Regions from separate parts of the Sporosarcina sp. FSL K6-6792 genome, predicted to be linked through region 1. Evidence: riboswitches for the same ligand, from Rfam matches in the RefSeq annotation. Region 1 holds a riboswitch; each other region holds the start of a gene.

The links. A riboswitch is a leader RNA that binds a small molecule or an ion and turns the genes downstream of it on or off. The one in region 1 is predicted to bind cyclic di-GMP.
Region 2: linked by a shared signal. The riboswitch ahead of MKZ26_RS07465 (methyl-accepting chemotaxis protein) and the one ahead of MKZ26_RS18430 (sensor histidine kinase) in region 1 are both predicted to bind cyclic di-GMP.
Region 3: linked by a shared signal. The riboswitch ahead of MKZ26_RS02190 (response regulator) and the one ahead of MKZ26_RS18430 (sensor histidine kinase) in region 1 are both predicted to bind cyclic di-GMP.

What each region holds. Positions count from the first base shown of each region.
Region 1 covers NZ_JBBOSA010000001.1:3,796,864-3,807,172, reverse strand. Annotated here, with positions in the region: gene ribD (bifunctional diaminohydroxyphosphoribosylaminopyrimidine deaminase/5-amino-6-(5-phosphoribosylamino)uracil reductase RibD) at 1-710, shown strand, start outside; gene MKZ26_RS18455 (5' nucleotidase, NT5C type) at 723-1,295, shown strand; gene MKZ26_RS18450 (hypothetical protein) at 1,253-1,549, shown strand; gene MKZ26_RS18445 (hypothetical protein) at 1,798-2,442, opposite strand; gene MKZ26_RS18440 (hypothetical protein) at 2,507-3,280, opposite strand; gene MKZ26_RS18435 (hypothetical protein) at 3,320-3,742, opposite strand; cyclic di-GMP riboswitch class II at 4,142-4,223, shown strand; gene MKZ26_RS18430 (sensor histidine kinase) at 4,339-5,484, shown strand; gene MKZ26_RS18425 (response regulator transcription factor) at 5,484-6,128, shown strand; gene MKZ26_RS18420 (hypothetical protein) at 6,565-6,969, shown strand; gene MKZ26_RS18415 (S-layer homology domain-containing protein) at 7,078-10,023, opposite strand.
Region 2 covers NZ_JBBOSA010000001.1:1,565,182-1,575,490, reverse strand. Annotated here, with positions in the region: gene lepB (signal peptidase I) at 1-301, shown strand, start outside; gene MKZ26_RS07480 (YpdA family putative bacillithiol disulfide reductase) at 422-1,411, opposite strand; gene MKZ26_RS07475 (M15 family metallopeptidase) at 1,950-2,639, shown strand; gene MKZ26_RS07470 (GNAT family N-acetyltransferase) at 2,785-3,255, shown strand; cyclic di-GMP riboswitch class I at 3,765-3,850, shown strand; gene MKZ26_RS07465 (methyl-accepting chemotaxis protein) at 3,961-5,700, shown strand; gene MKZ26_RS07460 (SDR family NAD(P)-dependent oxidoreductase) at 5,700-6,452, shown strand; gene MKZ26_RS07455 (sodium:solute symporter family protein) at 6,479-7,990, shown strand; gene MKZ26_RS07450 (uracil-DNA glycosylase) at 8,121-8,699, opposite strand; gene MKZ26_RS07445 (GNAT family N-acetyltransferase) at 8,966-9,817, shown strand.
Region 3 covers NZ_JBBOSA010000001.1:459,435-469,743, reverse strand. Annotated here, with positions in the region: gene MKZ26_RS02215 (hypothetical protein) at 375-578, opposite strand; gene MKZ26_RS02210 (hypothetical protein) at 675-980, opposite strand; gene MKZ26_RS02205 (manganese catalase family protein) at 1,184-2,044, shown strand; gene MKZ26_RS02200 (hypothetical protein) at 3,184-3,306, opposite strand; gene MKZ26_RS02195 (hypothetical protein) at 3,603-4,001, shown strand; cyclic di-GMP riboswitch class I at 4,206-4,291, shown strand; gene MKZ26_RS02190 (response regulator) at 4,322-4,690, shown strand; gene MKZ26_RS02185 (YolD-like family protein) at 5,190-5,453, opposite strand; gene MKZ26_RS02180 (hypothetical protein) at 5,544-5,930, opposite strand; gene MKZ26_RS02175 (transcriptional regulator) at 5,930-6,157, opposite strand; gene MKZ26_RS02170 (hypothetical protein) at 6,551-6,730, opposite strand; gene MKZ26_RS02165 (DUF4083 family protein) at 7,375-7,602, opposite strand; gene MKZ26_RS02160 (hypothetical protein) at 7,719-7,925, opposite strand; gene MKZ26_RS22290 (N-acetylmuramoyl-L-alanine amidase) at 7,864-8,262, opposite strand; gene MKZ26_RS02155 (N-acetylmuramoyl-L-alanine amidase family protein) at 8,259-8,942, opposite strand; gene MKZ26_RS02150 (hypothetical protein) at 9,047-9,223, shown strand; gene MKZ26_RS02145 (DUF6877 family protein) at 9,647-9,826, opposite strand.

The DNA.
Region 1 (10,309 bases):
AATCTCGCCAGATGAATGAAGTATTTAACAAGTTCATCGTCGAACAAAAGCCTTTCATGACGATGAAAGCAGGAAGCACATTGGACGGAAAAATCGCAACACATACTGCCGACAGTAAGTGGATTACATCCAACGAAGCTAGGCATGACGGGCATGTACTGCGCAATGAAAATATGGCTATTTTAGTTGGCGTCAATACAGTAATTGAGGATGATCCCGAATTAACTACACGGATCCCTAATGGAAGGAATCCGATTCGCGTCATTTTAGATTCCACACTGCGAATTCCACTGGATTCAAAGGTCGTTACCGACGGACAGGCACCCACTTGGATTTTTACTGCACAAGAGGTTGACCAGGTAGCTAAACAGAAGCTAGAAGAACAAGGCATTTTAATCTTCCCAACTTCCGGAGTGAAACAGGTGAACCCAAATGACGTCGTCCGCATTCTTGGTGAAAAGCTTATTTCCTCCGTCTTGATTGAAGGAGGCGGTTCCATTCATGCTGCTTTCCTTGAAAATCAGCTGGTCGACAAAGTTGAAATTTATATCGCACCTAAATTAGTCGGTGGCACCCATGCACCCACATTTCTTGAAGGTACAGGCGTAGAATTAATGCGGGATGCTATAGACTTGGCGGATCTTCGGATTACCCCCGTCGGCAAAGATTTCAAGTTCACGGGCTATCCACGGTATACCGCAAATGAATAGAGGTTATGGAAAATGAAATTCGGTTTTGACATAGATGATACATTGATTAATTTAAGGGAACATGCTTTTCAACTTTACAACACGAAGTTGAATCGGACAGTGGCGGTGGATCTCTTCCACGCGTTGGATAAGGTTGAAATTCATGAGCTTTTTGACATGACTGCTGAACAAGGTAGTCAAATGTGGAATCGTTCATTGGAAGAAATCTATTTCACATCGTGCCCTCCCTATCCAGATGCAGTGGAAACCCTGCAAAGGTTGGATAGAGAAGGTCATGAAATTTATTATATTACGGCGAGACCCGACATGCATGGCAAGCGTACAATCGAGTGGATGATTGAAAATGGGTTTCCTGTTGACAAAGATAAGTTTTATTACGGCATGAAAGACGAAGACAAAGTCAACATCATCAAGGATCTGAACCTAGACTATTATTTCGATGACAAGCCTGCGGTTCTTGAGACGTTGAGGAATCAACCTATTAAATTGTTTGCCAAAAGCCAGTCGTATAATCGACACCTGGATTTCCCACGGATTACTGATTGGTCGGAGTTGTTTGGTTTGCTGATTGGCGAGAAGAATTAGGGATTGTTTTAGGTGTTAGACATAGAGAAATCCAGCCATTTGTGAATTTGGCTGGATTTTTTTGTTGTTCAATTGGTGCCGCTGTTTCCGGTTCAGTTGTTAGCTCAGGTTTCGTTTCTATATTCGATTCAGATGGCAACACTGGTTGTGTCCCCCAATTCCCCACTCGAGAAGAGTCGGATGAGGTATATGATTGGTTGACGGGATATATGATCGGTTGCGCGGCGGTTATGATCGCTTGGCAGGATATATGATCGACAGACGGGTGGTTATGATCGGTTAGTGGGATATATGATCGGCAGCCCGCCGGTTATGATCGGTTGGCAGGATATATGATCGGTAGCAGGGTGGTTATGATTGGTGAGAAGAAATAGGGATTGTTTTAGGTGATAAACATACAGAAATCCAGCCATTAACGTACTTGGCTGGATTTTTGTCGTTCAATAGAGCTTGATTGCATCTGATTTGCAGGGATTCATTGTCACTAACCCACGCCTGCAAGTTATTCTGAAGTCGGCTCCGTTATTGGCGCTGTTTCCGGTTCAGATGCTGGCTCGGGTTTCGGTTCTGTATCCGATTCAGATGGCAACACTGGTTGTGTCTCCAATTCAGGTTCTGGCGTTGGCTCCGGTTTCACTTCTGCCCCCGGCTCTGGAGCTGGTTCCGGTTTTACTCCTGGTTTTGGTGTTGGATTGATTGGAGCCGCTGGGTTTTCCAAGTCTTCGATGGCTTGCTTATGTTCTGCATCCAACTCGGCAATAATCGCCTCTTTTTCTTTAGTGAGGTCGATTTCTATATTCGCTTTTAAATTAGCGGCGAATTTCTGCAATTCACTTGTACGGATTTGTTTTTGTTCTTCAGTGAATTTCGCCAATTCGTCTTCGGCACTTTGCTTAGCTTCTTGCAAAGCTATTTTCAACTCGCCCATAAGTTTGTCTTTTTCTACAGTAATTGCCCCGGATATTTCTTGTTCAGATACTGTCCTCTTGGCTCCAAACCAATTTATTAATGAACTTCCGGCATCCTCGCCAGCAAATGCATTATTCATGCCGCTTCCTAGACCTATCGTTAACAGGAGAGCCCCGAGTAAGAGGCCTATCTTTTTAAAACTGAAGTTACTTTTATACCTTTTGAATTTATTCGACATAGTTGCACCTCCATTTAAAACAATAAGGACCTCACTGGATGAGGTCCTTATTGAGCATTAGTACTTATTTATTAATGCCATCTACCAAATCTTGCATTGCCTTTTCAGCTTCAAGTTGAAGTCCTTTTACTGTGAAAGTAATAAGTTTTTCCTGTTCTTTAACTAAATCATTTTTCATTTTAGTGATTTTAGTGCGGAGGTCAGTAATTTTCGCGTCGATTAAACCTTTAATTTCAGTAACGGTTAAACCCGTTTCCTTATCTAATTTAGTTTGAAGATCTGCTTTCGCCGCATTAATTGCATCTTCCAAGTCTTTAACAGCTTGATTAGTTACGGCTTTTACGTCCGTTTTAACTTTTTCATTCGCGGCATTTCCCGCAGCTCCTGTGTATTCCCCTAAATCATTTTTCGCATATTGAAGGGCGTCATCACCAGCTTGATTAATTAAACCGTTAGCAAAATTGGATAAGCTATCAAATTGACCAGACAAATAAGTGTTGATATGTGCTTGTTCTTCTTTTATTGCATCAATATGTTCTCGGCTTAGTGTCTCAGTATTTTTGTTTGCTACACCTGCTTGGGCTACGCCCTTTGCATTAATACTGTTTGTAGCATCTGTTTTCAGGCCATTATATTCAACCGCCAATCCGTCAACTTTACCGCCAGCGTATGCTGCAACTTGTTCTGCTACATTTGTGGATGCCTTCCCAAATTGCCCGTCATACCAATTTTTGAGGTTTGTGCCTGCATCTGTTGCACCGAACGCTACTCCTGCACCTGTTACGAGTCCAAATACCATTGTTCCTGCGATTACTTTACCTTTTACTGTTTTGAACATTTAATTATCCCCTTTTATCATATTGGTTTGTATGAGTGCTTATTCGCTAAATACGTCCTCTACCATCTGATCGAATTCCTGATCAATTTGTGCTTCAATGTTCTGCTTGTCCACGTAATCATCGAAGTTTACGTTTTCAAGTTGGACAACCGTAGCGTTCAGACTATTTATCGTGTCAGCCTGATACTTTTCGATGCCAGACTCCGCTTCTTTCACCTTATCGTCGCGGAAACTTCCCAATGCATCATCAATGCTTTTTTTTGATTCTTTCACAAAAATATTGACCTCTTTCAAGACCAATATCATACCGGTTGCAGTAGCTGCACCCAACTTTTCGCTTTCTTTATGGAATGCATTCTTATACCATTCGGAAAGGTTCTGTCCTGGATTGCCACTTGCATAAATTGTTCCTGCGCCTACTAAGAGAGTAAACACCAGAAAAATCCCAAGAATTTTTTTCAACGTGAACACCTCTTTAGTATGTTTCATACTTCTTCATTCAAAAATCTCCTCCAATAACTTTTTCGGCTTGTTGCCGTTTTTGTAACTACTTTTAGTATAGGAGTATTCCTGTCTGGCATCCTCACTCTAAAGAGTAATTTTCTAATATCGATTGTCTACTTCGGTTTTCTACTTTAGTGGAGAGCCGGTGCACTTTTGTACCAGTTCACATCTACTTCGATGAACAGCTCTATCTTATAGAAGTAACCTTGTATATTGATTTACTGATGGGCAGTAAGTAACTGAAAAGTCTTAATTCGCTAAAATACAAGTTAATAACAAAAAAAAAGAACCTCTTCAACCGCAGGAGATGACGTCATATTCAATGTAATTTGGTTATACTGAACTATATAAAAGAATATAATTTACGGAAACTGTGAAATACATCCTCTATATGGGCACCTGGGATGTATGGAGTTATTGGTGCAACCGACCTAATTATACTTGGACATTATGTTCAAGTTGATTGGGTTTTTATTATGAAATGAGAGGGAGTGACAGTAATCAGAAAGATTCTGGCTGATATATTAGAAGGATACACTCAGAAAGCTTCTACTTTGGATTTGGTACAAGCATGCGCTAATAATAACCCCATCGAAACGAATGATACCTATCTAGATACATTGAAGCACGGTATATCGCTGTTCCACCTAATGGATAATTCAAGCCCTCAAATGATAATGAAAGAAATAATAGCATTTATCATCAAGCTTACACATAGTGATGAAGCATTCTTTTGGTTAACGGACGTAAATCATCAAAATAGCTACCTAGCATCTTCTACGAGTAATCCCCATATTGAAACTGGCCTAAAAAAAGAATGGAATACTATACGTCTGGAGAATGAACTGTTTGTCAGTAAAATTAACGAGGATTGGTACGGGATGAAAGTCATTAGAACCTCCACTACTATCGGAGTTATTGGCGTTAAGATTTCCGGTTCAAGTGAGGCTAGAGAAACATTACTCTTCAATCGCCCTTTTGAGTTCTTAGCCGAACTTAGTGAAATAATGCTCGAAAGAATTCATACAGATTCAATGAAGGAGCAAATGATTGTAAGTAAGGAACAAAATCGTATCTCCAATGAAATCCACGACAGTGTTTCGCAAAGATTGGTCGGTATTGTTTATTCTCTGCACAGTTTGCAAACAAAAAGTAGAGGTATGACTAGTACTGAATTGAATGATGAATATCAATTCCTTTCACAATCTGCCAACACTACATTAAAGGAACTACGGTCGACGATATACGGTCTCAACTCGACGAAGAATGACGAAAAATCTTTTCAAGTTTGGCTGCAAAACTATTTTGACGAGTACGCACGGTTAAGTGATATACGAATTGATTGTCAAATAACGGGTGATGAAGCTTTACTATCCAGCGAATTAAAACAAGCACTCTATAGAATTATTTGTGAAGCTTGCGGAAATGCCGTTCGCCACGGCCAGTGCACGGCTATTGAACTCAGATTATCTATACTGGACGAGAAAACTGTATTGGAAATTCATGATAATGGAATCGGAATTAATTCGCATATATCCGAAGGCCAGCAGGAAAAAGGAATCGGTCTTTTCAATATGAGACGTCTTGTCAGTACTTTGGCAGGAACGTTTTTGATAAGTGGATTACACGGGATAGGGACAGAAATACAAATCGAAATTCCAACCGCAAAAATACTTGAGAAGGTCCAGGTGATTGGCTAATGCAAATTGTTATTGTCGACGATCATCCATTAGTAAGAAAAGGATTAACATCTATCCTTACTATAGATGGAGCAATTGAAATCCTAGGTGAAGCAGCAAATAGAAAGGACGCGCTAACTCTATTCCATGACACTACACCTGATTTGGCGATAGTGGATCTTCGCTTAGCTAATGAATCCGGTTTGGAATTAATTACAGAAGCGAAACAACAAGGAATAACCTGTAAATTCGTTGTGCTAACTTCATCGACGGAAGAGCACGACTTTAAACAGGCAAAAGAAATAGGAGTCGATGGCTATATATTAAAAGAGGCATTACCTGAAGAACTGATCCATGCCCTCGGAGTTATCGGCAGAGGTAGAAAGTATTATGATCCAGGGGTGTTTGATTTGGTGATAAAATCGAAGGAAAGCCCTTTTGAAAATGATAGGCATATCGAACAGCTAACACCGAAGGAAAAGGAGATATTACTCGAACTCGGGATGGGCCATTCAAATAAACAAATTTCACAGGCTTTATATATTACAGAGTTTACTGTAAAAAAACATGTCAGTCAGGTATTAGCAAAGTTAGATCTGGCCGATCGAACAAACGCGGCATTGTATGCCAACGCTAAGGGCTTGGTGGCGTATAGTGTGAATTGAATGTATGATATGTGCTAAAAACTCCCATGATTAGTAACTTCGTGGGAGTTTTTCTGTTGAATAGGTTTTTAGTAATCCGCTTTTCCACTCGAATAGAGACTGACGAGAGAGATATGATTGGTTGATGCTGTAACTTTATGCTCGATTGGCTTTAGATATAATCGGAGAATATCCGATATGCTCGGTCGGCCAATAGATATGATCGGTTATACAACTGTATGCTCGGTCGGCCGATGGATATGATCGGATGATGCAACTTTATGATCGGTCGCCCAAATATATGCTCGGTCATGCCGCATTCAACTTGTTTCCTGTTATTTTTCCACAGGCCAAACTACCGAACAAACACAGATTGGTTGGTTGGTGTTGAATAGGATGCCTTGCACTCCTCTATAATTGAGTCAACACTAATAAGATTACGATGATGGATGCTTACATGATTGAAACGCTTCGTGGCAATGGCTTATCAGATGATGAAATCATTACCAAAATTGCGCAGAAAGATATCGACTTTTGGGAGAACATGAAACCTGCTTACGATTTCAATGAACTTATTAAACTTTATGATCAAGATCCGCAAAAGTTCTTATCTATACTTTCAAATGGATATACTGTGAAATTCATCACAATAAACGGGTTGCATAACTTATTGAAACTGAAATTCGATAAAATCAAGGACCACGATTATCAACTTACGGATAGCGGCATCTCACACCTAAAAATTGAGCAACGAATATACCCTGTATTGAAACAGATGTTATCTAAAAACTGGGTTATTCACGAACTATCTGAGCAAAATAGCGACCAGCCGACTAAAGATATCAGTATTCTACTTGTGTGAGACACCCATCTTCACGTTTCATCATAGTTACCGCTTTTCGAATTGATAATAAAAAGTGCCTTCAGACTTTCAAACTGAAGGCACTTCACTATCAAAATATGACGAAATCTATTTCACCTTAATTACATTACCGAATATCGCATTAATCCCTTGGTGATTTTGGACGGGTGAATTATTATCGTGAATGAGTTTGACTGATAAATTACCTAAAGTGTTTAAATTCACTGGAATTGAATTCGTTACATTTGAAGAATAGTTTCCAGTATATAAATAGATGTCATCTGTATCATAGTTCCCGTTGCCGTTATTATCCAAATAATAGATACTTTGATTTGATCCACTAACCGTGGCCACCGAAGCATTGATACCTGTAACAAATACATTTGGATTTGCATTAGAATTGTAGACAGGAACAACTGAAGCAATTACATTTTTGTTTAAATGCTTACCATCCAGCATAATTTCTAAATCGTTCACATCCAAATTCCGAACAGCTTCATTAAAACTAAGCACTAATGAAGTACCATAAGCGTCAATATAGGCCTGGCTCAATTCCGGACCATATTGGTAACCGCCATATAGATAAATACTTTCCACTGCAGCTGATGCAATTGCGTTGTCTGCATTGTCCCGAATGCTATTGATGGAGAATAGCGCTTGTTTACTTGCTGGAATTCCAGTAGATGGGATATGGATTGTGACAGTAACAGTTGTTGCTTTATCTACCGCCCCTGTAAAATCAGTTGTCACAAAAGAACCCCATGGTAATGGGCTATTGTCCCATGTATAGTTATTCATTTCTTGCAAAGAGATCAAGTTTACGCCACTATCAAAATCTGTCACAGTATAAGTGACTGTTTGCTCAGCTCCATTTATTGCTGGATTGCTCTTGATTGCGCCAATAACGGGGCGAGTGCTATCCGCAGACAATGTATTTTGAACACCAAACGGCAGCATATCTGTTTTATTCGGATTTGGTGTGCTCGCTTTATCGACAACTGTATAAGCAGGTAGATGCAATTGATACGCTCCATTTGGCAAGTATCCAGAAATTGTCAACGTATTAGTAGTAATCCCTGCATTGCTAGAGTTCAAGGAAACCAGAGTAGATTTCCCCGTTTTCTGATCAATAACTGTCACGGAGTTCTGTCTACCTAGTACAATATCCTCTGTAAAACTAGCAACAATTTTGCCTTCCTTATACTCTACTGATGTCAATACAGGTGCAATAACATCCTTGCTTAGCGTAATGTTAGATGAATAAAGCGCCGTACCATTGCCGACAGTATCCTTGACATCAGCATCAATAAATAAGATTGCATTATAATTATTAGTAACAGGTAATCCTGTACCCGTTAAAATCACTGTATTGGCATTAGTACCCGCCGTCGCAGTTAGGTTTGTCACCGTTCCGTTCGAATAAACCAGACGTGCTCTTCCCGCGAATGAAGTAATACTCATATTTTTATCGTACGTAATCTCTACTCTATTTTCTCCTGTAACATTTACATTCGTCACAGTTGGCGCAACTGTATCTGCGGAAATTGTCACTGTTGTTTCTAACGGATTTGGCGTTAGAAGGTTGTTATTATAATCCTTAACATTCGTCAATTTAATTGTGGCAGTTGTGCCTGCTATGACCTGGATGTTAGAAGTGACATCCAAACGATTTGGATTCGTAGGATTATTAGCAACAGTTGCTGATCCATTATTGACATAAGCGACGACTCCAGCGGCATTCACTGGTTCGTCGAAAAATAGAGCAAAAGAATTCGTAGATGTCTTCGCAGCCGCTGATCCCGAAACGAGTTTCGGTGCTACTTTATCATTCGCTTTAACAATGGCAGTATGCTCCTCGAACTTTTCACCGGTTGCTGCTTTAATTGTTGCCACTGATTTGAACGCATACTCGCCGTCAAAGACCCAATTTGCAGTAATCGTCAATATTTTACCATCTTCGGACAATGAGCCATTCAGTTTTCCAGGGTTTACTGTTGCGCCCGTGACCATTGTAAATGCCATATTTTGAACTTCACCTGAAGTGTTTAATATCGTTGACTTCATAACAGGTGTTGCAAATTTAACTTCAACTTGTTTCGCGTTAATCGCTGTCACCTCGGTAACAAAACGATCATCCGCTGCATAGCCAAATGTGATGGCAATCGTTTTTTCTGCCTTCGCTTGTCCTTTTGTTAAAGTCACTACATAATTTCCAGCTGTTGTGCTTGCCACCGTTTTTGCTGTAACACCTTTTTCAGTAACAAGTGAAGTGACATAGGCTTGAACCGCCGCAAGTTTGTTGGCATCCGTCGCATCATTGCCGCGTGAAACAGTGACTGCCCCGGCTTTTAACTGGTTGAGTGCTACTTCCACTGCTACTTTATCTACATCTACAGGTATCGGTTTCGGCGCTACCATCGCTTCACTTCTGAAGACGAATGAAGCCATTTGGCCACGCGTCACAAGTGCATTAGGCGAGAACTTTGTAGGTGTTGTACCTGTTGTAATTTCGTTTGCACAAAGTGCTCGGACATAGTCAATATGCCATTGCTTATCATTGATATCACTAAACGGTAGTTTGACAGATTTCGTTCCTTCGAATTCGAATCCAAGCACAATGATTTTTGCCATTTGTGCCCTAGAAAGACTCGCGCTCGGTTTAAATGTGTTATCTTCATAACCGGAAATAACGCCTGCCTCAACAAGCGCTGCAATGTATCCATAATAGGGGCTCGTTTTGCTAACATCTTTAAATCCTGGATTTTTGACGTTCACTGTATCTAACTCTAGTGCAAGAGCTAATAACTTTGCAGCATCTTGACGGGTAATATTTTGGCCTGGTTTGAATGTGCCATCTGGATAGCCACTCATCATGCCCTTTGCAGTATAATTTGTAACCGCTTTATAAAAATGATGAGTTGGGATGTCCTTGACATCAGAAAACGCCGAGGTCGCCGCCTCTGTATTTACAGGCACTACAGCAACAAAAGCCCCAGTTGCAACTGTTGTTGCCAACATAGCTTTGAATGCTTTTTCATAACTTGATTTTCTCATTTTTAAACCCCCATGTAGTGTTGTCGTGTCCCCAAGTTACCATTCGATGTTGCTCACTCATAGTAATTTGTTAGGTTTTTATTAATTACTAGATTAAAAAAGAACAGTTCATTCCTAATTATCAGTATAATTTAATTGGAATTTTTGTGCAACTAACCCCTTATTATACTTCAGCTAAAGTTATTGGCGAACTATGACTTTTATATAAAAATTACGTCATAATCAGAGAAGTGTTTCATAAAAAGTTCTATTGTCTATGATTCCTATCAAATCCCCCCGAAAATTA
Region 2 (10,309 bases), 2.2 Mb from region 1:
AGGAGAGAGAATTGAAATTAGAGAAGGTCAGCTATATATTGATGAAATGAAACTAGAGTCTTTTTATTCATTTCCAACCGTAAGAGGAATGAATAAGGAAAAGTATTTTGAAACAGTCGATTCTCAAAATTCCTCTATGACTGAAGAGGATTTTGAAGAAAGCATGGATGCCATTTTAGTACCAGAAGGCACAGTATTTGTGCTGGGGGACCAGTGGTGGAGAAGTACAGACAGCCGTCACTTCGGACCTTTATCATTAAGCCAAGTGGAAGGGAAAGTAATAGGATATGGAATTGAATAATAAAATAATATGCCTGATAGCCTATTATTTAGGGGATCATAAATAGTTTAAATTTAAATCGTCTGTAATTGAAAAAAGCTCATCAAGTCACATTCATTGTGATTTGGTGAGCTTTTAACATCATAAGTTACTTTGAACATAGGACAGACGTTGTGCAATTTCATTTGCAATTTTCATGCCATGAAAGCGTCCGTCTTCAATGTAAACACGATTTGTAATGCCACCCGTTACAACGCCAGAAAGAAAAACGTTCTTGACATTTGATTCATATGTCTCTTGATTAAATGAAGGAACTAATGAAGAGAGGTCAGTTTGAATTCCAATGCTTTGAAGCAGTGAAATATTGGGTTGATAACCGATGAGGGAAAATACATAGTCATTTTGAAGTGTAACTGTTCCGTCAGAAGAGTTTATGCGAATAGTTGATTCATCGATAGCAGCAATACTGGAATTGGGATGAAAATCAATTTTTCCTTTTTTAAGAAGGTTACGCATATCTAATAACAACGATGGTTTAATGCCTTCTAAGACTGTTTCTCCGCGATGCACAAGTGTAACATGCGCTCCGTTACGATAAAGATCAATAGCCGCTTCAATTGCTGAATTTTTACCACCAACAACTGTAACATGTTGTCCATAATAGAGGTGACCTTCTTTATAGTAATGTGATACCTTCGCTAAATTATCTCCGTCTACACCTAGTTGTCTTGGCGTATCGAAAATTCCTGTTGCAATAACAATCATCTTCGCTTCGTAAGGAATGGTGTTGCCATTACGATCTTCTGTGTGGACAGTAAAGGATGCTGCATTCTTTGAAATAGAATTAACCTTTTGATAGCACTTAATATTAATTTCTTGTCTCTCAGTTACAAGACGATAATATTTTAATAGTTCAGTTCGATTTGGACGTACATCTTGAGATAGGAATGGAATGTTGCCGATTTCTAAGCGATCAGAAGTACTATAGAAAGTCATGTGTAATGGACAGTTGACAATGGAATTGACAATCGCCTCTTTTTCAATAATCACATAAGAAAGTCCTTTTTCTTGTAGGGCAAGACCCGTTGATAAGCCACACGGGCCACCGCCAATAATAACAACATCATACATACAATAAATATCCTCCTTAAACTTTTACATAAACAATGGTTAAAAGCATTAATTTTTTTAGGAATGTTGCATGCGTAAATAATGCAACAATGCAGTATAAGCCTTACCCGTTAGTATGCTCAGACGAGTGGGAAGAAATACTGGGAAAATATAAACTAAGAATAAAATTCATTTTATACTTCGCTTGAAGGGGCCAATTCTCAAGTAGCTAAAGAAATTGTTCAAGAATTACTCTATCGTGGATTTCTTTAGATCAACGCGATTCCTATGTATGTGTTCAAGTATTGCTTGTACAAATTTTATATAATGTAGCATCTGTTACAAAGTGTTGTTGGAATGTCCATTTATAATTGTGTGCGTGTAAGAATAAGGGGAGGGACTTAATTTTCTGAAAACTATTAGAAACCATTGGGTAAATAATGTATAGTAAGCAGTATCCGTGATCGTAAGTGAAATCTGAAATCTATTTGCTTAACTATTGGAGTGACAAATCTTTGGTTGTTGTAGGTAACCCAAACGAAGGGAAAGAGGATATTTTATGAAAGACTCTAGAAAAGTTTTAATGAGTGATCCATTAGTATTCACAATTCTTGCACTGCCTTCCAGAGAGCCATTTATTGACCTTATTGGCTTCGATTCAGATATCGTTGTGGACCAATCTCTTTCAAACAGGAGTCAATACTTTTCATTCGTCCGACTTTCAATAGCGAAGAAACTATTCTTAGCTAAAAAGTATCTTCCGAAAGATATTCATTTTTTTATTAAAGAGGGGTATAGATCTTTAGATATTCAAGAGATAGCTTTTAAGCGTTCTTTGCAACGGGTAAAAGAAAAATTTCCAAATCAAGATTTATCATATTTAATTGCCGAGGCATCTAAATATGTAGCACCTCCTCATGTAGCTCCACATCCAACAGGTGGTGCAGTGGATTTAAGCCTAATTGATTCGAATGGTTTCGAATTGGATCTTGGTACGCCATTTGATGCTATACCACACGAGACTGACAACGCGACTTTTTTTGATGCAACAAATATCTCTGTAGAAGCCATTCAGAATCGTAAAATCTTGGCACACGCTCTTCGGTCCGTTGGCTTTGTTAATTATTTTACGGAATGGTGGCATTGGTCATACGGCGACAAATACTGGGCTGTAATGAATAACGTAGATCAAGCACTTTATAATCACGTTACGGATTCAGAGTTGTTGGATTTAGTGCAAGAGGTATAACTGGAACGAAAGAAAAGTTAGAAACCCGTATTATACGGATATTTGCATGCATGTATGTATAAAATTATTGAAATGTTCGTCGAGATAGTTATTTTATAGTGATAACTAGGTGGTTAATACAACAAATTGAAAGAAGGTAAAATGAATGGACCTAATTATCAAGAGAACCAAAGAAGTTGAAGCACGGCGACTTTTAGAAATACAAACAGAAGCTTTTTCAGAGGATTTAATAAGATATGAAGACCACGACACCAACCCAGTCAATGAACCTATTGAAAAATTACTTCGGAAAATTGAAATCTTCATACATTACACTATTTGGCTTGACGATGAGATTATTGGTGGTGCTGATATTCGTGATTTAAAAGAAAACAAGTACCGACTAAATAGAGTTTTTTTATCTTGCGAATATCAAAATAAAGGTCTTGGAAGCAAGATAATGAAACTAATTGAAAGCGAGTTTCCTACTGCTATTGAATGGAGTTTAGATACACCACATTTAAACACAAGAAATCATCATTTTTACGAGAAATTAGGATTCAAAAAAGTAAGACAGCATCAAATTACTAGCAAGCTTTTTTTAATTGACTATGTGAAAAAGATAGGAAGTAATTAATACTTTTACTTAACTCCCATGAAAATTAAACGCCAAATTTCACAAAATCAGCAACTCTAAAAGGAACTTAGCTCTTTTTAAAAAGTAAGAGTGTAGCTTCTAGTAGAAAAAAGGGCAAATAGATTTGATGAAACAGAATAAACAAATAGATAGGTCGAGCAAGCTATTCGCATTTTTATATAGCGTTTTCATAGCAGCACCTTTCTATAGCATATCAGGCATTTCTTCTTACCTGGAAGTATAAAAGTTGAAGTTGCCAGAAATGAGAATACTTTTGATATTGAAATTTCCAGCAATGCTATCCTTGAAAAGAATTTGATGTAACAATTTAAAACAGTGGAAAATAAATATGGTCGGGGGAGTAAAGGCACTATTTTTCTTTTTTTACCAATGACTATATACTAGTTTGGGTGTTTTGAAAGCAGGACATTAAGCGGTGTCATTATACTACTCTATGAATCTTTTGGTACTTCATATTGCCATCTATTAGACTATGTGGTATATTTTTTGATGGTTATAGGCAAACCTATTGAAAAGTAGGGACGCAAAGCTACAGGTCTAAAGTAATTATTACTATGACGGCTGAGCTGCTCAAGAAACGCTAGATAATAGTCTAGTTTTTTTATTTGCCTATTTCATTGTGAAATGGGCCTTTTTTCATGTGTAAAGAAAGATACAAAAATTGAAGAGGAGGAAATAATTATTATGCGTTTTTTTAAAAACATATCATTAAAGTATAAGCTTTTACTTACAGTTTCTATTATTGTTTTAGCACTTTTTACTGTTCTAACGACACAAAGTATTTCTCAATTGAACGGCCAGTTAGAAAATGACCTAGAACAAGAGTTAAAAAGTGTTGGCTTATTGACAGCCATGAACCTAGATTCCGAAGATATAGATGGTCTATTGAAAGTTCAAGGGGAAGACGATCCTGAATTTTTGAAAATGCAAAGTACCTTGGATGGCATAAGGGAAGAACAGGGAATCATGTTTTGGAGTTATATATGGGAGATGGAGGATAATGGCGTCACTCCTATCGGCTATACGGAAAATTTGAATGAAGCGTATGAAGCGGGGGAATTGTTTACTGATCTTGCTCCTGTTCATGTAGATACTGCTAAGCTTGCGATTAAAAATGATCAATCAGAGGTAACAAGCATCTTTGAGGACTCATTCGGATCATGGCGAACAGTTTTCAGCCCTCTTAAGGATGAAAGCGGAAATACAATTGCAGTGTTAGGAATTGATTATTCTGCGGATTATATTGATACCATCATTAAAAAAAGTGTTACAAAACAGATTATTATTGCAGTAATCGGAATTTCAATCTTATTAGTATTGCTGTATTTTACAATTGATCGGCTTCTATTACCACTTAAAAAAGTGGTCATTGTTGCAGACCAAGTGGCAAATGGAGAATTGAACGATGTTGATCTCCAGATTACAAATGATGAAGTTGGACAACTTTCACAATCGATAAAAACAATGGTTTCAAATTTGCAACATGTCATATTAAACATTAGAAATACATCTGATCACGTTGCATCATCAGCCAATCAGCTAACTATGAATGCGACAGAATCGTATATTAGTTCAACAAACGTTTCGAAAGAAATGAAGAATATCGCTCAAAACGCTGAAACTTCTTTGGTGATGACTGAAGAAACAGCAGCTGCAATGGAAGAAACAGCAGGTGGCATACAACAAATCGCTGATTCAGCCAATACTGCTTCTGAATCGTCTCTGACAGCCTCAATTGCTGCTGAACAAGGAAATAAGGTTGTCCAACAGGTGATTGATCAAATGCAATTAATTAATACATCTGTAGAACAAATAGAGGAAACTATTAATGGTTTACATGCTAATTCTAATAAGATTAGTGACATTGTGAACATTATTACTGCTATAGCAGAGCAAACAAATTTGTTAGCACTAAACGCTGCTATTGAAGCAGCCAGAGCTGGAGAGCATGGTAAAGGATTTGCTGTCGTTGCAGATGAAGTAAGGCGTTTAGCTGAACAATCATCTCAGTCGGCTAAAGAGATTTTCCAACTAATTCATATGATTCAAACGGATTCTAATGCCTCTGTAACCGTGATGGAAAAAGGAAAAGAAGACGTAAGAGTGGGAATGGATTATACGAATGAAGTAGGCGAGATATTTAAACGGATTGTACAATCTGCAGATGAAGTCGCAGATCAAATCCGGGAAATTTCTGCTGCATCTCAAGAAATTTCTGCATCCTCTGAAGAAGTAGTCGCATCCGTTAATAATATTAAGAAAACATCTCAACAATCTACCGAGTTTTCATTGAATGTCTCACAAGCTACACAAGAACAATTGGTGTCGATGCAAGAAGTGAAAGAAGCATCTGCTTCATTAGGCCAAACTGCGGAGAAGCTGCAATCCCTAATTACAAACTTTAAATTGGAGAGTGAAGATTAATGGATTTAAAGCTTACCGGTAAAAATGTTCTCATTACAGGCTCTAGTATGGGGATAGGCAAGGCAATTGCTTTAGCTTTTGCTGAACAGGGAGCAAATATTTTAATAAACTATATTGGCAGCGATCAAGAGGCGGAAACAGTTCGTCTACAAGCGGAGGACCATGGCGTGAATGCACTAAAATATTGTGCGGATGTATCTGACTCTAAACAAGTGCAGGATATGTTTCAGTATATGGACAACCAGCTAGGAGCAATTGATATTCTTGTCAACAATGCCGGGTTTGCACAGAATGCTCCTATTACAGATTTAACAGATGAGCAGTGGGACAAAATGATAAAGGTTCATCTTTACGGAAACTTTTATAATTGCCGAGAAGCGGCGAAAAGAATGAAGGAAAAAAATAAAGGTAAAATTATTAACATCTCTTCAGATATAGGAAGTCTAGGGTGTGAAGAATTTACCCATTACTCAGCGGCAAAAGGCGGTATTAATGCTTTTACAAAAGCTTTGGCAAGAGAGTTGGCACCGAATATATTGGTCAACGCTGTGGCGCCTAGTGGAACACATACTGGCATCCTCGAAGCGTTCGGTGAAAACTATATCGCGGAAGAGTCAGCGAAATATCCACTAAAGCGCTTGGCGCAACCTGAGGAAATCGCAAAAACTGTGTTGTTTTTAGCATCAGAAAATGCGGATTTTTATACAGGTCAAATACTAACTCCAAACGGTGGAGTAGTTATGAACGGATAAAAGATAGATGAGGAGCACTTGAATTGATGAATATCGTCGTATTTTGTGTATATTTAGTATTTATTTATTACATTGGCTATAAAGGATATAAGCGCGTCAAAACTGCTGAAGATTTAATTGTGGCGGGCTGGAGTATGCCGTTATCTGTTGTAACTGGGAGTTTAATTGCCGCGTTATTAGCAGCTCCATTCTTTTTTGCTGCTGTCGGCTCAGGTTATACAAGTGGAGGCTTTGAAGGTTCTGCAACAATGGGCGGCCTAGGTACATGTATGATTTTAGGGGCATTAATCTGGACTAAGCCCCTAAGAAGATTAAGAGGATGGACACTAGCGGACTACTACGGATTGAGATATGGTAGTAAAAGATTAGGAGCATACACGGGAATCGTGATGGCGGTAGCATTTGGTATTTTCAATGCCGCAGCTCTCACTGTTGGGGGTACTTATATTATCCAACAACTTTTCCAAATCGATTTCCTTCCAGCTGCACTATTATTTGTTTCGTTAACGGCACTCTACTCCGTTATTGGAGGCTTATGGGCTGTCGCTTACACCGAAATTGTTCAAGGGGGACTAGCGGTAGCGGGAATCCTCGGGATAACCATATTTGTTTTATTCTATTATCCCGATGTTACATTTAACCCTGATTGGTGGAATGTAAATGAATTATTTAGTAGAGGTGGAGTTGAATTCTGGACACTCTATTTAGTTTTAGCTCTTGGTGATATTCCAGCAGTGGACTTAGGTCAGCGTGTTGCAGCGGCAAAAAGTCCGCGTGTCGCACAGCTGAGTATGATTATTGCAGGTTCAGTAATCATTGCTATTAGTTGGATACCTGGAATGTTAGGGGAAGCTTTTAAATCTATTTATCCGAACAGTTCCAATCCCGAAACATTGATGCTTGTTTTTGCACAAGGATATTTCCCTCCTATTTTATCTGCTATCTTTTTAACAGCGATGGCGGCGATGGGTATGTCAACTGTTGCGGCATGTTATGTAGCAACCTCAGGAATTGTTACTAAAAATATTTATTTAGATTTTATTAATAAGAATCCTGATCCGAAAAAACTATTGTTTTTTTCCAGAATGGTGATTCTTGCAAGTGCATTGTTAGGTTTAATCCTGGCGCTAAGTGCTCAAAAAGTTATTGATTTAGCCTATTTAGCATGGGATGTTGTATTTGTTACATTGTTCTGGCCAATCGTTTTAGGCCCATTTTGGAAGCGGGTAAGTACTCCGGCTGTATGGGCAAGTATATCTGTTGGACTCGTATATTATATTATTACGTCACTTACTCACGTTCCTGGGCCGAAAATTCAATCGGATGGGTTTTTGGGCTTGTTGGGCGAATTGTGGCTAACGCCTGTTTTCTCAGGTGTGATTTTTTCTGGAGTGACAATTATCGTAATAAGTCTATTAATCCCACCTACCCAACACGTTCTTGACATGCATGAAATTGAAAAAAATAAAGAACTTGATCACGTTGGAAGTAAAGAAGAACTAGAAATATTGAATACTTCAAAACAACCAAATATTTGAGTTGGTAACAGGACATGCTTAATTGCGTGTCCTGTTTTTTTGAATTCTATCTACCATATCTGATTAATTTATCAAACATTAATATCTTGTCTAATAGTAATATTTGGATTAAAAAAACTTCATATCGTAGCTAGAGGTTCAAAGAATGAAAGCGATCCGCAACGAAAGCCAAGTCCTCCAAAAATAAGTTGCGTAAGTTTGGACGTCGTCTAACTGCAAGTGGATGGTAGGCGACCGCTGTCTGGAATCCACGTACATCGTGCCAACTACCCCGCATTGACTTCACTTCGGCTTCAGGATTTTGAAAAAAAGACTGAACGGCTACATTTCCTAAACAAAGAATGAGAGCAGGCTTTTTTTCTGTAAGCTGCTGTTCTAAATGCCTCATACAAATTTGACGTGCTAATTCTTTGTCATATGCTCGAACGGGCTTTCTCTTTAATATAAAAGTGACGTACAGCTCATCTATTTTCAAGCCGGCTTCATTTGCAACTTCTTGTAGCGTTTGCCGCGTTCCGCAAACAAATGACTCGCCTTCACGATCTTCACGTGCTCCGGGATTGTCAAGAATAATCATAATCGGGGCCGCTGGATTACCTTCACCCCATACCATCCGTGTCCCTTGTTCATAAAGGCCGCATTCCTGGCAATTTACAAGGTGATTTGGGGTTGGCTCCTCCAATAACATTTTTGGACAGAAATCAGGCATTATTTTCAGCTCACTTTGACGTTTATTTACAAAAAAAGAGGAAGCGCCTGAAACAGAAGAACGCAGCCTTAGTACGCCACTACCTGTGGAAATAGCTAGGCCCTTTTGCAGATTATCCCCAGAGAAGCTTTATAATTTCCAGTGCACTAAGGAAAGCTTTCCACTAACCAATGGATTTCAATCAGATTCACAGCATATAGGTTAAATGTGGTAAAATTATTATAATATTTCGATGTTTATTATTTTTATGTGAATGGGGTGTGGGGATGGAGTTTAGACATTATCAAGATGTGCAAAAATTTGCATTGAAAGCTGAACCTGTTTTAGGTAAAAGGGAAGATGTATACAGTCTTTTTTTCGGTGTATTGCAGGCAATTAAAGCAGGTCGATATGAGAAGCCGTTTATGGCGACGATTGAAGAGGAGGGGCAGGTGCTAGCCTTATTTCAAATGACCTATCCACATCCGTTAAACCTAATTTTTGCGGATGAAAGCCGGTTGGAAGAATGTATGGATTTGTTAATAAGAAACCTATTGGAACTTAAAATTGAAATTAGTTCCATCATAGGTTTAAAACCGTGGGCATTCCTCTTCAGTAAGAAATGGGAAGTGAAAACAAGTGTGTATCCTCAATTGATGATGGACCAGGGATTGTATCGATTAGATAATATAGATGAAACACTTGAACACAGTCCAGGCTCTTGGCGTTTGGCAAATACGGATGATTGTTTACTCATCGAGATGTGGTTCAACTTGTTTGAGGAAGATGCAGGACTTCCGCTAACAGCAGTGGAAGATGTGAAAAAGCGAGTTGCATCATTTGTAGCCGAACAGGAAGTATTTTTGTGGGAGGATAATGGCAAAGTAGTTTCCATGATGAAAAAAGCCCGACCGACAAATCATGGTGTAACTGTCTCCCTTGTATTTACACCAAAGGAAGAGAGAAAGAAAGGCTACGCGCGGACGATGGTAGCAGCTGGAACAAAGGAACTTCTAAAAAAATATGATTTTTGTGTGCTTTATACTGATTTGATGAATCCGACAGCAAATAAAATCTACCAAGAGATTGGCTACAAGAGAATTGCAGATTCTATACAGATTGGATTTAGCTTGAAATGAAAAAGATGTGATCTTTATAGGAAATCTGAATCACATAGTTGATCGAAATATATATGAAAATATCTGATATGGGAAAAATTAATTCCGAAACTAGACATGTTGAATTAAAGAATCCTATTGAATCTGACGTGGCGCTCAAAATAAGAGAGTTTTAATTCGGGGTGTGGATTGTAGAACGCTTGGGGCATTGGGGATGCCTTTGCTGCGCCTGCACTAAGCTGTTCATTATCGAGAGAAATGTGATTTTGAGATGTATATGCCGAGATTATAATGCGATTACTTTTTGATACTAATTATATTCAAGAAAGACACACGTTAGGTTGCAGATTTCATCGTAGATAATGAAAAGCTCTTTCTCACATAGACAATCTAGCGTAGGCGTGTCTTCGTGGTAGCCGGAGCGATAAGTGTGAAAGGGGTCTTCTTTCTGGCTTGTCGCGGGAGGCATCCACAAAGCGTCGAAGCGGTATTAGTGGAATCCTAAATCATTTC
Region 3 (10,309 bases), 3.3 Mb from region 1:
ATAGTACTATTTAAATTCAAGAGATACTCCAAGAATTCATTCAACGCCAATCAAAATCTCGCGAACACACGTAATTGCATCGTTAGCCATGAACCTCAGCTCCTCGATTCGCTGCTTGTCGCTGAATCTGGGCCAAATAATAAATGCGGGGTTTGAATCGGATGGTTACTAAGCTGTTGGGTTGGGTTGGGTTGGGTTGGGTTGGGTTGGGTTGGGTTGGGTTGGGTTGGAACTTCTGAAATTGTTTAGTTGGCCATTGTTGCATCGAGATTACAGGTCAGGTTCATTCGGTGTAAGCAGTAAGCTAGCCCACGAAAACACTTGACTGAACGTAAGAAAAGCACCCCGCAGGATGCTAAATAAACTCATAACTTTTACCTGTTTGAAACAAGAAAACGTTGTACCATAGCAAGATTATATCCTTTTATATAGGAATTCCCCGTTATATCTTGATGAATATGTTTATCTTGTATCATTTGAGTAACTTTTATCGACGCTTCTTCTAGACTATTTGCAGATAAGTTCATAATGAAAGTTTCATCATCATTAAAATGAAGTGTTATCTGAAATTCAAGCATTTTCTCACCTCCCGCAACCGATGTTATCAGAAATATAGGTAAACTAAAAGTTAACACTCGTATGTAATTGGACTGTCGCATAGTTCTACATACAAATTATCGCACTCCCGACTTGCCTTTAAGTTTATCTTCTTTATTCTCTAAGAACAATATCTCGACGTATTTGGCATTTCCGACATTTGCATTACGATGTAGTCTTTCAAGCGTCGGATGGGACGTGCTTATCCAAGAGTACTTCTTCTCCTCAAGAATCCAACGAAGAACTTCTATCCCTCTCACATTTCCAACTACGTGGATACGCTCTTGAATTATCCTTAACTTCGTTTCGTATCTAATGACTTGTTGGAGATGCTTTCTCCTTCGAAAAACATCTCTAATCCTTTCAGTTTGATTGATTCCCATCGACTTTTCCTACTTGGGTGCCCCATTAGCTGTTTTCGGGCAAAATAAGTGCAAAGACTAAAATCCAATAATAAAACTAAAAACAACCGTTAAGTTGAATCAGTGTCCTCATTTTTTCCGATAGACGATTATTTTGATTGTGAATAAAATTTTCATTTTGCTTGATACTACGTTAGTAAAAATATATAAATGAGGTGCTAAATGTGTATTACTACAAAGAAGAATTGATTAATCCCGTCACTCCTCCCGATAAACCCGACCCTGAAGCTGCAAAAGTGATGCAAGAAATTCTAGGTGGGCATTTTGGAGAAATGCGTACCATGATGCAGTATTTTTTCCAAAGCTCCAACTTCAGAGGTAAGGAAACACAATATCGCGACTTACTTCGTGGTGTGTTTTTGGAAGAAATCGCTCATGTTGAACTTGTCCAGAATACAATCAATCAATTGTTAAATGATTCAGGTAAATCTACTGTACCAGGTAATGCCGGCGTCGATCAAGCACCTCTCGATGATGCTGTCAGACACGCAAATCCTCATCACTACATTATTGGTGCTCAAGCCTCTCTCCCTGTAGATGCTGCTGGGAATCCTTGGAACGGTTCTTGGGTTTATAGCCATGGCAATTTGATTAGTGATATGCTCGATAACCTGGTGTTAGAATCAACCGGTGTCTTGCAAAAAACTCGAATTTACGAAATGAGTTCTAACAAAACATTTCGAGAGACATTAGCTTTCCTAATCGTGAGAGATAACGCACATCAGAATGCGTTTGCAAAAGCTTTGGAAACGCTGGGCGTTGATTGGGGCAAGCTGTTCCCTGTCCCGAATTACGATATCAATAAATATCCTGAATGCAGAAAATATGTGGAGTTAGGGTATCATAATGCCCAGTTCAATTTCAGATTAGACCCAACTAGAATCGGAGAAATTTTCCAAGGACAGTCCCCTAGCAGAAATAAGGGCGAACTTAAAGTTACTCCTCCACCTGCTGGATTCCCAGTTCCTTTACTACCTGACATGCCAAATGAACATAGTCCAGGTATTCAAGACATGAATAACTAAATTCGATTAGTCCCTATATTAGGGACTGATTTTTTATTTCTTCGTGTAACTAACCTCATTAGGTGTTGGTTTTCCAACCTGCCATGTAATGACTTGCTTCTTGAATCCATCACTAGGCTCTTGATTTCACCATCTATCCAACCCTTCTGCATTCTTTTCACTCATACCAGCACCTCCATCCCTTTCAACTCATCCGCAAGCTGCATAAACATTTTCATATCCCCTGCATGAAGCGTCATATCAAACTGTAATATTTTTCAATTCATCACGCTGAAATACCCCAATAAGATTCTTCTTCGCGAAATACACCTCATATTACAAAAGAACATAATGTCACAATATATAAAACCTAACAGAACTCAGACTTATAGGATTGTTTCCAACCTGTCACCGATCCGTAACTGACTAACCTATAATTAAGCAGATTTTGTAGTAAACTCACATTAGATAAAGTCAGAATGGAAACTATCAATAGTAAGTTGCTGCACCACGTTTAACACTTACTCACAAAATGTTTGGCATGCCTTAACTGCTGACGAATATACGGATCGTCCCATTGCTAGCACTCCACATCCAGTCCCCGGCGCGTCGTTCAATATCTTTCAGCACCTCGAACAGTAATCGGGTTAAAAGTTTGATTTTTTTATATGAGGTCATTCAGTTATCTACTTCGCTTTTTGGTCAGACTATGCGGACCCACTTATTGCACTAGCTTGTAAATTTGAAATAAATTCCTAAAAAAACACTTTTAGTTATAGTATCTATGGTACAATCTTTCCATAGGGGGGGATATCCATGAGATACATTCTAGGTGTTATTATTTCTATTCTTGTAATAGTTTTACTACTTAAACTAATAGGCGTACTATAAACAGTCACATTATCTTTAAACTAAAAGTCAGTGTTTTTTTCCAGGTTCTGCTTCTATATCGCTTAGGTGCCTGGGGAAAGAAATTGATTCCGTTATGATAATATCTAGTCCTCTTCTTAATTTACTGCATTCAATGGGTCTCCCGTTTCCTCGTACTGTGCGTTAAAGTAAAGAACTGTCAGCCTGCAAAAAGCCATTTGTGGTGCTTTCAAATTCCTGTAATAAATCCCTATCTGTGTGATCCTGCGTATTAGGCGCATTCATGAATTTCATAAATGCATATTCTTTAGTCCGTAGATTTGGTTCGCCTCGTCTGAAATTTCATCCACACTTTCCGCTGCAATGACTTCGATATACATTTCTGTTGCCTTTTTATAAGGAGTTGACTTCAAGTCGTTTTCCTCCACGTTCACCGCTACCAAGCCTTAATACTCGTTTTTATTACATTCGCAATAAAATTGTTTAATAAATTCCCATCACATCTGCTACATATTTTGGTCGAACTGCGCACTACATTTTGATGGCTTTCTTTGCAATTTCACTTTGCAAAAAAGAAAGAATCCTCAAGGAACATTGAATGTAATAAGCTAATAAAAAGCACAAAGAATATTAAGGTATAGCCAGTCATACATTTAATCAATGTTGTTGTTTGTAATAGATATCAAAGTATTACAAAGGGAGAATAGCTATGAGCGTTGAGTTTGTTTTACTGGCACCAACAGCTCTTCAAGTGTTTAAAGCAGGAGAGTCCAATCCCAAAAAAGTAAAGCGGATTGTTTATGGGCAAGCTACATCTGACGCAAATGGTATAGCCACACTTTATTTTACAGAAAACGGATTATCTACTGGCATTCCATTATTAACAACTATTGACTATGCTGTATCAAGCGTATATTCTACAAATTCTTCGATAAATGCAAGACCGAGAGTACAAATGCGAGAAAAGAATGTTGCTGCAAAATTTGTCTCTGCTAATGTTACAAATAATAGTAGTATAGTAGTACTAGGAATTAATGTATTAGGTTCAGAAAATCCAGTGAGTGGGATTCTTGTAGATTTCATGATTTTAGGTAGCTTTGATAGTTAAGTGAAAGCGTCAATAAGTTTGAAAAACGTGGATTAACAATGGTTGTTCGAAATTTCCAGGCAAAAATCTCAAGATGACTGTAATAAAGACTGCTGATTACTTGGTCTTTTCTTCTCGGACTGTGCATGTTGCCTATCCAACTATTTACTTACTAATCCTTTGTATTAGACTCTTTCATAAGATTGTTCTATCAAAGTATGGTAGCTTGTATATAGGCAAACTTATCGAAAGGTAAGGACGCAAAGCCAAGGACCTAATACAATTATTTGTTATGGCAGCCGGTTACCAAGTGTATTGCTTTCTATCACTTGTTAAAAAGGATGAGGATCATTTTCAATAAATCAGTAATGCTCGTAGATGATTCAAAATTCATGAGAAATCTATTAAGAAAGATTATCGTAAGTAACGGTTATTATGTCGTAGCTGAAGCTGGGAGTGGAGAAGATGCTGTGACTCTTTATAAATCACACTTCCCTAACATCGTTTTATTGGATATCACTTTACCAAATATGAACGGTGTCGCTACGCTAAAAGAAATTAAGAAAATAAACCCCAATGCTCGTGTTGTTATGTGCTCAGCCTTAGGGACTCAAGACTTAATAATTGAGGCTTTAGAAAATGGAGCCGCTGACTTTATCGTAAAGCCTTTTTTTGATGGACTTATTACCCAATTAAATAAAATCTATTGAAAAACATAGTACACTAACATAAAAGACCACGAAATTATGGTCTTTTTTTCATTTCATTTCAAATGTACAGTTCGTGTTAACGAAATCACTTCACCTGCCCATGCATCCAACCAATATAATAAACCCCTAACGAGAGTAACAAAGAAGAAATAATGAATGCTCAACCTTCAAACGAGGTCATCCTTTCTTATTTAAACTCCGTTTAACTAACACTGAATTGTTTGATATATTATAAATGAATACAAGATTCAATAAATGTCAATCTGGTATTATCAAAGATACAAGATTTAAAAGGCGACCTCTTTCGAAATGTCGCCTTTACTCCGTCTAATCTTCCGCAATCTGCACATCGATTATACCCTCTACTGGTCTGCGGTCTCTTCCGAAAGGACTATCAACTGTAATCCACATCGACTCAACATTTTTTCCTTTATGACACCCATGTAAAAACCACATTCCCTTTTTTGCGCAACTTCTATTTTGAATGTTTTCTAGCATTTCATTTCACACTCACAATATTATTCATGTTTATTCTTACGTTTTCAAAACCCATTTGGAAAGATAATTTACCTTGTTGGCCATCGACTTCTGTAACGATTCCTGTAACTGACTCATACCTCTTTTGAGCATATATCGTAACCTCTACCTCTATGTTAAATTCTTTTGATTCCCCTATTCTTTCGCCGATTTCAAGAAAATCAGTTTCTGTTAGTTTTGGTCCTGCTACAACCTTTGATTTTGGTGGTTTTGGAATTGCTGTCATTTTCATCATCCTTTCTGTTCCAGTCTTTTATTTCCGCTAGGTGTTCCCTAAACATCAGTGATATGGCCAATTCTTCAGCGCTCTGATTAATCACGTTGTAGCAACTCCCCATGTATCCTGACTTTCCACCATTGCAAAGTAAACAGATATCAACTCTTCCGTCCTGTTACGCAACCGTATATTCATGTAGCGTCTCTTATCCTCGTAGCCATTTTGGATAAATGCATACTCGGTGAACGTGCCATCTTTCCCTCTTTTAATCAACTTCATATTTTTTCTTCGTGCATAATTATTTGTTTCTTTTAATTCAGCTCGAACCGTATTTAACGTACTTTCAACGATATAGATATAAGGTCCTTTCAATTTGAACGAACTTGTTTCAATCACTTCTCGGTCTCTCTCCAAGATGCTTATAATCATCGGTAGGTAAATCATTTTCTCGAAATACGGTAAGGCGTCTCCTAGGATTAACGGCATTAGATCACCATGCTTTCTTTATGTACGACGGGAACAAGTGCGAGTTCATTATCAATCGTAAAAGTCCGCTTGAATTTGCGTAGAAAACAGTATGCACGGAACGATACCTCGCCGACCTGCAGTAAGTTGATTCTTCGCTTACTGATTGTTCCGCCCCTTGCGAGATACATCATATCTAAGGACTCGTTATACCCTGCAGACTTAATTAATTGGTTACGCACACTCATTCCCTCCTTTCGATCCAGTATATCGAACAATCGTTCTTATTGCAACTGGATTACAATAGTCATTAAATATTACCGATTATGATTTTATATGGTAATACTAGATATTTTGACAAACAAAAAAGGCATACGCTTAATTAAATGAGTAGTCACCCTTTGCTTTAAATAATCAATTTTATCTTTCCACGTTTACTTTTGTAGGGATAAGTGAATTATGTATGTAAACCAAGAATAGATGACTGTGTCTTGGCAAATAAAAAAAGCGGCCTACCACAATTCATTCTGTGGAGGTTCCGCTTTTTCTTTACTCTTATTTAACCTTTCCACAGACAACTGGACAAATAAAAAGACCGGCAATAGACGATCTCCTATTGGTCAACTAATGCAACCGTTTGTTTAATAAGTTTCATTTTTAGTTTTATTATTTTTTTCAAAAAGATAAAGAATTAAAAACACGCCCCCAAAAACAATAGGAACATAAATAAGATAAAAGTAAAGGTCTTTAGGTTTTTCAATGGAATAGTCTAAAAGAAGCAAATATATAATGATAACAATATATTTCATCCACTTTTTCATTAAGTTTCAATTCTCCCATTTTTTTGATAAAGTAGTTTTCCTGTCGCCAATCCCACAGCGCAATTGAATATGTGGATGGGGCTCTTAATTTAAGTATCATATCACCATCCTTTAAACGGATGTGAGGGCTTTCGTTAGTTGGTCAAACATTAATGCCTACGATACTCTCTTCGCTAAAAAGCCGTCAATAGACGACCTCATTTTGTTCAACTAAAACCGTTTGTTGAATAAATATAATGTTCCATTTCTTTATTCGTCTATATTCATATGAATACTACTTTAATTCGACAAAACAAAAAGCGATCGTTCCATAATGAAATGGTTGCTTTTCAATCTCAAAATAAAAAATAATCTGAATTTTATTTACTTTGTTTTTTACTAACCTTGTAAATAAGATAACAAATTGCAACTAGAAGGAGTGCTCCGAATACTGGAGTTAAAATATTCACCATTTTTAACACTAACCCCCTCTTTTTTACTATATTGTATATTTCGACATGTATTCTAAAAATCCTGCAAAATAGAAAGCGACTCAAATTACGAATAGTCGCCTATAAATTCACCTATTTAATTACCATCGACACATCCTTTTATTTTTCCTTTTGGCCAAATAAAAAAGCCCCCTTTATTAGGGGACTTCTCTGTCATTTATCAATCTCTTTTTTCTCCAATAATGCTATTATCTTATCTAGCTTTCGTTCAACGTTCATGCTGTTTTGAGCCTTTTTCTTTTGATCCTTTGACAATTTCCTAATCGATACTATCAAAGCAACACATACTAAAATAACAAGTAAAACAACAATTGAGGTAGCTATTATATCGACTATATTAATACTTTTAGTCATTACTTCAGTAGGTATTTTAGTAGGCATCATAACATCCCCCTAACACTTTGTCTTCACAGGCATGTAGTCTCCCAAATCCACCTATACCTTTATAATATGGGTAGCGGTAGTACTTTACAAACAAAAAAACGGTCTTCCACAATCTAATCTGTGGAGGAGCCGCTTTTTCTTTTAATAGAGGAACCCCGACTGGCAGCCACGAACATCAATCCAATTGTATCGGAATCCGACAACGTGCCATCATTCAACTTCTTGCGCCAGATGCTAGACAGACCGTTGTTGCCCGCTTCAAGTTGTTTCAATACCTCTTCTGTCGAATCTTGAATTGCTTTTGATGTAGGTTCGTACAATTTGATCACTCCTTCTTTTGGTGGTGTAAGTGCAGATTTTTAATTTCAACTTGAAGTGCATAGCTAGACCATCCGCGATAGCCTCGCCTTGCGCTTTCAGTTTTGCATCACTTCTTAATGCGGCGATGTCTGTCGTAGAATCCATGAAGCCGCCTTCAGTTAAGATAGCAGGCATGCTTGATTCTCTCAACATGTGGAGGTTGTCAGTTTTTACTCCTCTATTACAAAGGCCCACTGCTTGTACAATGTATGGCTGAATTATTGCCGCTATATCTTTCGATGCTTTACTTGCAGTAATCTCCTGGACAAGTGTTTCAATGCCGCCAGACTGCCTCACTTTCCATCAAAAGCATTATGATGAATAGATACAAGCGCATCAGCTTTCCATGCGTTTGCCTTATTGGTGCGCGTCGCAAGGGGTACATCTGTATTTCGGGTCGGGTCATCCAGTCTGAGGATCTGTACGTCCTGGTATTTGTTCAATTTAGCTGCACAAGCCAACAACACTTTGTTATTAAATGACCATTCCCATTCACCATCTGGTGTGCGTTTGCCTGCAGTGTTGATACCGTGTCCGGCGTCTAATGCGATTTTCACCATCTTAAAATCCCCCCCGCGTACCTGTATTTCCCCGAGCCCGGCCTGCTCAATAATCAGCAATCCGATTTCCAACTTCTTACGTCCCAACTCTTTCGCGATGCTATCCATGCTCATATTCGCTACCCACATCGCTCTGAATACATCCGTTTCTTGCTCAGTAAAGACCCAATCAATATCAACGTCGTCAAGTAACACACGCTTTTGTTCTTTCGCGTGGATCAAACCAGCACCCCCATCCATTTCAATGCTCGAGTGATGTTCCAAATATTCACGGGACATCTTGGATCCTTCCGACATCTCAGCCATAAGTTTCCGAGAATTGATTTTCCCCATTTCCCCTAAGGCATTCGCATACACAGCGAGAGAAAAGCCCTCCATCAATCTTTTAAATTTTTCACGTTCATGATCATTGTTCATCCCCGCTCACTCTTCTTCAATTCATCCTGCCTAACTGTCACCAACCCGTAACTGACTAGCCTATATTTTTGTAGTAAACTTACAGCAAGAAAGGAGACTATCAAATGACAGCAACGACTTGGATGTGGATTTGCATTTGTATTGCTACCTTGATTTTACAGTTCATTTTTATTTTTATCGTCCTCCATCAAAGTAAGCGATTTAAACATACGATTCATACGATTGATCCGATTGATGATCGTATAAAAGAAATGAATAGAGAAAAAACCGACATAGGGTAATGAATGTATACTTACGAAATGGGACGATACACGACAGTGAACGTCCTTACTGTCATTTCATTCACTCCTCTTTAATTCACTTTGCCGATATATCCCGATCTGAATAGACTTCGCAAACAAAACCTCATACTGTCTTCTGTGTAAAACCTTAACAATCCGACCTTCCATTCCTTCAAATACCTTCAGGTAGAAATAATCCTCAACATTGACGACGATTTCAACCGTGTCACCGACTGTAAAGGTTTCTTTGACTGGCGCAACATCAAAAATGGTTAGCTGCTACACCACTTCGTTCACTCCTTTGATTTTTCTTCTTTCATCCTTCTACGGTTGCACCAGTAACACAAATTCGGGCCCGAATGATTTGAGGTCGGTCTGTACAAAGTTTTGCAACTTCTGCCGCACTCAGAACATTCTTGCTTGTCATATTTCATTTGATTTCCCTCCTAACAATCGTTTGTCATACCGCAACTGCTGATGAATATACGGATCATCCTCATTGCCACCGCTCCACATCCAGTCCCCGGTGCGTCGTTCAACATCTTTCAGCACCTCAAACGGTAATTGCGGTAAAAGCTTGATTATTTCTTGATATGCGGTCATTCAGTTATCTACTCGGCCTTTTGAGTCGTTCTGTAGCTCCATGATTATTGAACATTTGAAACTTATTGATTTTAAATACGTATATTAGATAATTAATATTTAGAAAGTTGGTGTTCTACCATGTTTAAATCAGAAGTAACTAACAAAGTTCTAAATATTATCTTCGTGCTTGTATTAATGGCAGTATTATTATCCAACGACTTAAACACCACATTTTCTAGAGTTTTTGTAATCCTAGTATTGTCGGCAACGATTTTACATGATTTATATCAAATAATAAAAATCAAGAAACAGAAAGCTGATTAAATTTAATCGGCTTTTTTATTTGCGCGTTCTGTGACACGCTGTGTACTAACTTGCTATCGTATCTACCCATTCCACAAAAGCACTCATTAAAGGTGATTTGTTACCACTGTCCGCCCAACCTGCAAATCCTATAAAGCCGTCTGAATTAAAGCTGATCGCTTCTCGTTGAGTGAAGTA